One region of the Exiguobacterium sp. ZWU0009 genome, then DNA from elsewhere that is predicted to be linked to it. Evidence: riboswitches for the same ligand, from Rfam matches in the RefSeq annotation. Region 1 holds a riboswitch; each other region holds the start of a gene.

What was found. A riboswitch is a leader RNA that binds a small molecule or an ion and turns the genes downstream of it on or off. The one in region 1 is predicted to bind thiamine pyrophosphate.
Region 2: another riboswitch for thiamine pyrophosphate. It lies ahead of thiT (energy-coupled thiamine transporter ThiT); the one in region 1 lies ahead of thiD (bifunctional hydroxymethylpyrimidine kinase/phosphomethylpyrimidine kinase).
Region 3: another riboswitch for thiamine pyrophosphate. It lies ahead of tenA (thiaminase II); the one in region 1 lies ahead of thiD (bifunctional hydroxymethylpyrimidine kinase/phosphomethylpyrimidine kinase).
Region 4: another riboswitch for thiamine pyrophosphate. It lies ahead of L985_RS06440 (thiamine phosphate synthase); the one in region 1 lies ahead of thiD (bifunctional hydroxymethylpyrimidine kinase/phosphomethylpyrimidine kinase).

Annotation. Positions count from the first base shown of each region.
Region 1 is NZ_CP018057.1:597,680-599,879, reverse strand. It holds gene thiM (hydroxyethylthiazole kinase) at 1-571, opposite strand, end outside; gene thiD (bifunctional hydroxymethylpyrimidine kinase/phosphomethylpyrimidine kinase) at 552-1,355, opposite strand; TPP riboswitch at 1,471-1,581, opposite strand; gene L985_RS03075 (murein hydrolase activator EnvC family protein) at 1,645-2,200, opposite strand, start outside.
Region 2 is NZ_CP018057.1:2,075,028-2,077,227, forward strand. It holds gene L985_RS10980 (thiamine diphosphokinase) at 55-657, opposite strand; gene thiT (energy-coupled thiamine transporter ThiT) at 659-1,219, opposite strand; TPP riboswitch at 1,281-1,390, opposite strand; gene rpe (ribulose-phosphate 3-epimerase) at 1,413-2,069, opposite strand; gene rsgA (ribosome small subunit-dependent GTPase A) at 2,072-2,200, opposite strand, start outside.
Region 3 is NZ_CP018057.1:1,004,555-1,006,754, forward strand. It holds gene L985_RS05120 (DUF1002 domain-containing protein) at 1-397, opposite strand, end outside; TPP riboswitch at 591-697, shown strand; gene tenA (thiaminase II) at 772-1,467, shown strand; gene L985_RS16855 (hypothetical protein) at 1,519-1,815, shown strand; gene L985_RS05130 (glycoside hydrolase family 3 protein) at 1,845-2,200, opposite strand, start outside.
Region 4 is NZ_CP018057.1:1,263,035-1,265,234, reverse strand. It holds gene L985_RS06445 (FAD-dependent oxidoreductase) at 1-506, opposite strand, end outside; gene L985_RS06440 (thiamine phosphate synthase) at 503-1,096, opposite strand; TPP riboswitch at 1,179-1,281, opposite strand; gene nagZ (beta-N-acetylhexosaminidase) at 1,338-2,200, opposite strand, start outside.

The DNA of each region.
Region 1 (2,200 bases):
CCGTCATACAGCCCGTACCCGTGATGTCTCCTAGACGCGGTGTTCCTACATGTAATTCCATTTCGCGCGTTCCATCCGTAATGTAGTCGTTCGGACCTGTCACGACGAGGACAGATTTGTGTTTGCGAGCGAATACGCGAATACTTTCTCGATCCATAATTGCATCTCCCGCAGCATCGACTCCCTTAGTTCGTCCGTCTTCCCCAAGTAACGTCTTGATTTCAGAAGCATTTCCTTTAATGACCGTACACCCGAGATCAATGAGTTCTTTGGAAAAAGCAGTACGTAATGTCGTTGCTCCTGCTCCTACGGGATCAAGAACGATTGGGACATTCAAACGTCCCGCTTCACGGACTGCGAGTCGTTGAGCTGCTTGCATGTCTGCATCGATCGTACCAATGTTTAAGACAAGAGCTTGCGCGAGTCTAACCATCTCTTCTACTTCACGAATGTCTTCTGCCATGACGGGGGATGCTCCAACAGCGAGTGTGACGTTTGCGCAGTCGTTGATCGTAACCGTGTTCGTCAGATGGTGAATGAGTGGTTTGTGTTCAAGAATGGTCGTAAACATGTGTATCCCTCCAAAGTGAATGAAAATGATGTGTCGGTCCAATACCTTGTCCGAGAGCAAATCCATGACGAATTGCCTCCGTGACATAGTTTTTCGCCTGTCGTACACTATCTTGTAAATCTTCTCCAAGCGCCATCCGCGCTGCAATCGCTGCGGATAAGGTACAACCAGTACCATGAGTATGTTGATTGTCTAATCGTTCCGATGTGAAGTGGTGTTCCACTTCCCCATCAAACAACAAATCCGTCGCAGCTCCTGAGAGATGTCCACCTTTTAGCAATACTGCACCTGTCTGTGTAGCCAATTGATGCATCGCCAGTCGCATTTCCTCTAGATTGGTGACCGATCGTCCTGTTAAACGTTCTGCTTCCGGTAAATTCGGTGTGACGAGAGTCGCAAGTGGTAAAAGTTCTGAAATCAATGCTTGTTCAGCTTCCGTCCGCAATAGGGCATGACCGCCTTTAGCGACCATGACGGGATCTAATATAATAGGGACTGTTTGTTTACGGAGATGTGTAGCAATGACACGAATCGTCTGCGCATTCGAGACCATTCCGATTTTGATCGCATCGACACGAATGTCTGAAAAAATCGACGTTAACTGGGCATCTACGATTTCTGGGGATAACTCTTCCACCGCTTGAACTCCCAACGTATTTTGCGCTGTGACGGCTGTCAGTACGCTCATTCCATAAACGCCTAAAGCCGAAAATGTTTTTAAATCTGCTTGAATCCCAGCTCCACCACCGGAGTCGGATCCCGCAATCGTCAGTACATGTTTCATGTTCTTTTCACCTTCCCATCGAGCAATGTAAGGGAGTCGTGACCAACAAAAAAAGCGCCGACCGCTGTAAAAAAGCAGTCGACGCTATACGAAAGCGTTATACACGCATTCCGGTATCCGTTCGGCTCAACTTTCCTACGCTGGTATTATCCAGTTCAGGTAATAGGGTCGAAAACAGATTGGTTTTCCTCTCAGCCGGATTCCTCCAGCTCCCCTAGTTGCTCAAGTATTCGTTTCGCCTTAACTGTAGCATAGAGAAGAAAAAAAAACGAGCCGAAGCCCGTTTTGATTACAGATATGCCAATGGATTGACTGCATTTAGAGGAGAAGAAGCACTGTATTGATAGCCTCCGACATGTAGTTCGAAATGTAAGTGTGGTCCTGTTGAATTTCCTGTACTACCAAGTGTCCCGACTTGCTGACCTTGAGAGACCGTTTGCCCTGCACGAACCGATAATGAACTCATATGTGCGTAGACGGTCGTGTACACTTGTCCATCTAGGAAGTGAGAGATCATGACATGATTGCCGTAAGGTCCACCACCTGATGCTGTGATGACCGTTCCAGCTGCTGCCGCGACGATTGGAGACCCGACCGAACCACTGAAATCAACACCGTTGTGGAACGTGTAACCATTCGCACCGCTTGCTGGTCCGAATCCTTGTGATACTCCACCAGAAGACGGTCGAACGAATTTTCCTCCACTCGAAACAACGGGCGGGGCAACGGAACCAGTTGATTCCGAACTCTTACCTGTTTGTTTTGCTGCTTTAGCATTCGCTTTAGCGGCTTTTTCAGCTGCTGCTTTCTCCGCTGCTGCTTTTTCAGCCGCTGCTTTAGCGGCT
Region 2 (2,200 bases), 1.5 Mb from region 1:
TTTCATCTAAAAAGAGGCCGCGGAGTCATCCACGGCCTCTTTCCTATGATTGTGCTATTCCTTAAGCGTCCGCATCATCAATAGTTCTCCTTGATGGAGCTCTACCTTCGCTTCTGACGCACACCATTCATTACTGACGGTCAAGGAATCTCCGACCGGTACTGGATGTGCATCAAGTGGATATTTGACTCCGGATAAGCTTAAAGTCGACGGTACGAGTGGAATGAACGAAAGATAATGATAGCTCCCTGCTTCGACTGCATACGTTCCCTCAGCCAAGTATCGTACCTCTTCTCGTTTCGTCACGAGTCGTGCCTCTGGGTATCGCTTCAACAAATAGACATTTTGGACGGTCATGTCGAGCCGCCCACCTGTCGCCCCGATAATGAAGGTATCCTCAAACTGTTTCTTCTCTGAGACTGTACGAAGTGCCAGTTCGAGATCCGTTTCATCTTTCTCGGCCGGATGAACGATTGCCCCTTCTGGTACATAACCAAGCGAATCAAAATCACCAATCGTCAGGTCGCATGTCAGCCCAAACGATTCAATCGTCTGAACACCACCGTCGACACCGACGATAAAGTCACCTGGCTGACAAAACGTCCGTAAATCCGGCGCTTCTTCTCGCGGACCGGCACAGACGAGAATCGCCCGCATCTCAGACGCCTCGTGCCGAATAACGGAGTAAGCGTGGCGCAGTCGTAAATAGAATTCCTGCTACGATTCCACATAAGATGTACGAAGGAACCATATACGTTGCGTTATAGACAAAAGAGTACTCCACGACTGGACCTTTTGCATACTCGGCAAAAAAGACGATTCCACTGATGACATGACAGATATAACGGAGTCCTGCGCCTAATAACGTCGCAAGGAGAACGAACGCCATCAAGCTTTTCTTTTGTCCATTGCGCGCGGCTAGTCTGACTTGACGCGCGAACAGACCACTTAATCCGACGACACCATACGCAATCGTATAGTCAAGTATCGGTTGAACGATCGTCAAAACTTGTGGAGCGAACATCAATTGAATCGTACCGACAAGCGCTCCCGTGACGACCCCTCCGACGACACCGTGGCGAAATGCCATGACGAAGATCGGTAGCATCGCTAAGCTGATTGAGCCTCCTTGTGGCATTTTGAATGGAATCAGTAAATCAAAGACGACTCCGAGACTGGCGAAGATGGCAATTTCCATCATCATTTGTAACCGTTTCATGCTGTTTTTCCTCCTTCATTGTACGAGAGGACGCAAAAAGGCAGTACGACGAACGCCGTACTGCCTGCGTGCGCCACATCCCTACGTCCGTTTGAACGGAACAGGTTCGAAGGGTTAAAGTCTAAAAGACTCCTCTCAGCCGCTTTTCAAGCGACACCCCTTGCGGTCATCATATTTCGTTTTCTCGTTCTTATTATACGGCAGCCTCTTGACGAATGCTAGTGATCGCTTCCGCATAATCTGGTGCATTGTAGATTGCTGATCCTGCGACGAGAACGTTCGCACCGTTATCGATGCAAAGCTTTGCCGTTTCCGGATTGACGCCACCGTCAATCTCGATTTCAAATGTCAGACCACGATCTGCTTTCATTTGCGCGAGTGCTGCGAGTTTCGGCATGACACGCTCGATAAAGGCTTGTCCACCGAAGCCCGGATTGACCGTCATCAATAAAACCATATCGACATCCTCAAGGACGTGTTCAATCGTTGATAATGGCGTATGGGGATTCAAGACGACCCCTGCCTTTGCGCCCGCTGCTTTGATTTGTTGCAAGACACGATGGACATGATTCGTCGCTTCGACGTGGAACGTCACGATGTCCGCCCCTGCTTTGACGAAATCCTCGACGAAACGTTCTGGCTGGTCGATCATCAAATGGACATCGAGAATCATATCCGTCTTTTGACGTAAGCTGCTAAGCACAGGTAATCCAAATGAGATGTTCGGTACGAACTGACCGTCCATGACATCAAAATGGATATAGTCCGCGCCTGCTGCTTCGACTGCTTTAACATCGCGTTCGAGATTCGCAAAATCTGCTGATAAAATAGATGGTGCAATTTTAATCATCTTTAATACCTCCGGGCTCGATTCTTGATTTCGTCTATAAACATACCATAGTTCTCATAACGAGAGGACATGATTTCTTGGGCTTCGACGGCTTCCTTGACGGCACAACCGGGTTCATTCAAATGCAAGCA
Region 3 (2,200 bases), 410 kb from region 1:
AAGTAATCGTAATATCGGCATCTTTGATCCCAGCCGTGACGAGAGCGTTGAGATACATATCCTTCGTCACCCACGTGATGTTCTCCGTTGAGACGGAGAGTCCATCTCCTTTTTCCGTCAGTTCGATTTTAGCCGACGAATACATGTTGCCGCCTTTTTGCGACTGTGGGATGTTTTTCCCGAGATATTTTTCCTCGTCAGCAGAAGTTGCGATGATCGGTGTGATCCCTTCCGGTGCATTGAGACGTGAAAGCACCCATGCTTTATCTTTTGCGCCGAGCGACTCCCCGAGTGTGACGATCGTCTGATCGACGACTTGTTCGGCGGATGCGGCTGTTGGGAGTAATAAAGCAGAAGCGATAACGGCTGATGCCATGATTTTTGTTGGTGTATGCATAATGAAATCCTCCAATTGTAAGTAACAGAATGAATTATAGTATCAGGTACTAAATTTAGTGTACGGTAACGATGTCTGTTCGGAATCGGTCTGCAGATGGAGACGGTATCCGTCTTCTGACACTCCATAGTATAGCGAAAAAAGGACAACTTGACTTCCGTTTTCAGCATGCTATAGTGGATGGGAATCGAATAATGACCACTAGGGGAGTCAGTAGGCTGACTGAGACGAACGAAGACGTTCGGACCCTTTGAACCTGATTAAGTTCGTACTTACGGAGGGAAGTGGCGTCAAGTCTTGTTCTTCTTGCGCCATGCCCGTGTGTTTCGGGGTGGTGTTTTTTTCGTTTCATACCAAACGAGGAGGATGAGATCATGACATTCACACAAGAAATCAAACAAGCGGCGCAAGCGTATTGGGATAGTAGTTTTACGCACCCATTCGTTCAAGGAATCGGAGAGGGGACGTTACCGCTCTCGAAATTTCGGCATTACGTCATGCAAGATGCCTACTACTTAAAACACTTTGCGAAGATACAGGCGAGAGCAGCGTCAAAAGCGGACGAATTTGCAACGATCGCAACACTTGCCGAGCATGCGACTTCGACTTACGAGGCAGAGTTGAGCTTACATCAATCATTTTTTGAGCCGCTCGGTATTACGGAAGCAGACCTTGAAGCATTCGAACCGGCACCGACAGCATATGCGTACGTCTCGCACATGCATCATGCGAGTGAAGGAACGCTTGGTGAGACGATTGCTGCCATTTTGCCATGTTACTGGTTGTATTACGAAGTCGGGCAACAATTACTGACGTATACTCCGGAAGAAAAAATCTATCAGCAATGGATCGACACGTATAGCTCGGAATGGTTTGAAAAGGTCGTCCTTGAACAGATTGCACGGCTTGATGCGCTGGCGGAGCAAGCGAGTCCGACGGAACGCGAGCGGATGAAACGTCATTTCGTGACGAGTTGTTACTATGAGTTACTTTTCTGGCACATGGGATGGACGGAAGAGACGTTCACGTCGGTTTACGAAACGATTCCAGCACGGACGGTATCTTCTTGAATCGCTAAATGGTAGAATTAGGAATACCATCTAGTGAAAGTAGGGATTGGAATGGAAATCATAGTGATCGCACTTTTGATCAGTGCGGCATATGCTGTACAACGAATGCTTGGTAAAATCAAAGTAAGATTTATTGGATATATCATTCCGATACTAATCGTGTTGTCGGGTATATCCGCTTCGACGCGTAACTTTAAGGTAGCGTATAGCATGGGAAGCTATATTTCTGCTGTTCTTGTCATCGTCGTCTATGCACTACTGACTTATTGGTTATACCGCGTCTACCAGCGTGCGAAAGAAGAAGCTGAATATCCGTATCAATCATTAAAAGACCGAGGCATCCTTTAAGGAGCTTCGGTCTTTTTTGTATCGTGTCATCATTTCTTCCAGTTTTTAAAGCCGTCACCGAATTTAAGATGCAGTTGATCGGTAAAGATACCGTTCTGAAAGACCGGTACATCAACGGGTAAAGTGCCTTGCGGTTTGAACGTTCCGAAGATCGCTCGGATACCTGCCGGAAGGTTCGGTCCCGCTGATTTTAGATTGCCTGCTTCAGAGTCTGGACCGTTCGGATCCCCTTTAAAACCATAGACGAGGACGTGTGCCGGTGCATCCGGTTGAACGGCGACATCATATGGATTACGGAGACTGAGTAGGACGGATGGTGTGTCTGTTTGTTTCGCATAGCGGAAGATCGAAGCCGGAATCGCTTGTTCTAGTGCGGTAGGCAGTA
Region 4 (2,200 bases), 670 kb from region 1:
AGCAAAGCTTGCGAACCCCGTCCGGCAGCGACCGTCACTGTTCGTCCGGTCCAGATTCCCGCATTCGATTCGATCCTAATGAAGTCATCGTTCTCTTCGATGCATGTGACATCTACCTGTTCTTCAATCGATATGCCACGTGCGTGTAAGGCATACATCAATGCAGTCGTCAGTCGTCGTGGATCGATTTGACCGACAGCCGGAAACAGATGCTCGCGTCCTTTACGTTTTAACAAAAACGGTTGTTCCCGGTATCCACAATCGATGCCTGTTTCTCGCTCGAGACGACGTGCAAGCAGCGGATACAGACGACGACTTCGCGCGGCAAGTGCATGCAATTCCTCTCTGAGCTCGATGTCCGTCGCAAGCATCCCGGCAGCCGCGCGACTCGTTCCTTGTCCACCTGCTCCGCGTTCTAAGACGACGACGGATTCATTCTGACAGGCGAGACCGTAAGCAAGCGTCAAACCGATGACTCCACCGCCGATGATGATGTGATTCGTCATACCCGTACCCCCTGATAATGCTTGACGGCGGCGAGTGGATCCGCTTGACCGAGAATTCCCGATAAGACGGCGATTCCGGTTACACCGGTCGCTGCGATTTCAGGCATGCGTTCTGGTGTAATCCCACCGATCGCAATGACTGGTTTCGTCGTGAAGGTGACGACTTGCTTCAAGGCGTCAATACCTCGTGGTGGCACGTCCGGCTTCGACGCTGTCGGATAAATATGACCGTACAGCAGTCGGTCGGCTCCTTCCGCTTCTGCTGCCAGTGCCTCTGCTAGTGAATGGACCGATTTTCCGATGACGAGATTCGGAAAATGACGTCGCACATCGCGGACACGTAAGGAACGGCGCGTCAGCTGCACACCGATGCCAGTGACATGGGCGACATCGACCCGATCATGAACCGTTAACTGATCAGGCGAATAACCGTGCGCAAGGAGCGCTTCAATTAGATCAAGTAATTCTGCCGCCGATAAGTTCGGTTCACGTAGATGCAGCTGATCCGTATAGGGTTGAAGCGATTGAAAGGTCTTTATTTCGTCAAGCGGATTAATGGATCCCGTCGAAATCAGATGTAAACGCATCATGTTCTTCCTTTCCATACGAAAAAGGACCACTCCCGATGTTGAAGGGAGTGGTCCGAAAATGCGCTGAAGCGCTAAGGATATCTAGGGTTTCGAGCCACTTCCCTCCGCTAGTACGAACTAGATCAGGTTCAAAGGGTCCGGATACTTCCGTCTCAGTCTGCTGGGAGACTCCCCTAGTGTCTTTTCGTGTTTAATTGGCTTGCCCCATTAGTCTAGCATGAGTCGCTTTGCTTCGCTAGTCCTAGTTGAGCGCTTCCACTTGCTGAATCAGTTCCGATTTCGTTGGTCGCTGTTGCTCTTGGCTGTCGGCATACGTCTGCTTTAGCTTCAGGATGCGTATCACTTTGCCATCGAGCATCTCCGGCGTCAGCGTCTTTTCTTTGACGGCTTGCATCACTTCAGCATGAACCTTTGTGTAAGCACCTGCCTCTGAAAACATCGCCATATCAGCTCCGTTGACGAGCGACTGACGTGCCGCTTCCGCGAGACCATATTGTTTCGTGATCGCCCCCATGACGAGATCATCTGTGATGATGACACCGTTGAATCCGAGTTGCTGACGCAAGAGGTCAGTCAAGATCGGCTTTGAGAGCGAGGACGGATTCGTATCGTCATATGCGGGATAGAGAATATGGGCGACCATCACCATCTCGGCGCCCTCTTGAATCGCTTCTTGGAACGGTAACAGTTCCGTCCGCTTCAATTCTTCCTTTGATGCCGTCACTTTCGGTAGCCCGACATGGGAATCGACACTCGTATTGCCGTGACCGGGAAAATGTTTGACGACTGGAATCGTTCCCGTCTCCTGCATCCCGTGCATCAGGGCCGTACCAAGCGTCGCGACAGTATTCGGATCAGCACTTAACGCACGGTCGCCGATGATCGGATTGTTCGGATTACTGTTGACGTCAAGGACCGGCGCGAAGTCCATGTTGAAGCCATAAAAACGTGACAAATGTCCGAGCGTACGTCCGACGTCTTCCATTTTCGCATCATCTGCTCCTTGCGCCATCCGTTGACTCGTCGGTAGACGTAATCGTTGATCCGGTACCCGGCTGACGCGTCCGCCTTCTTCATCAATCCCGACGAACGCATACGGTTTTT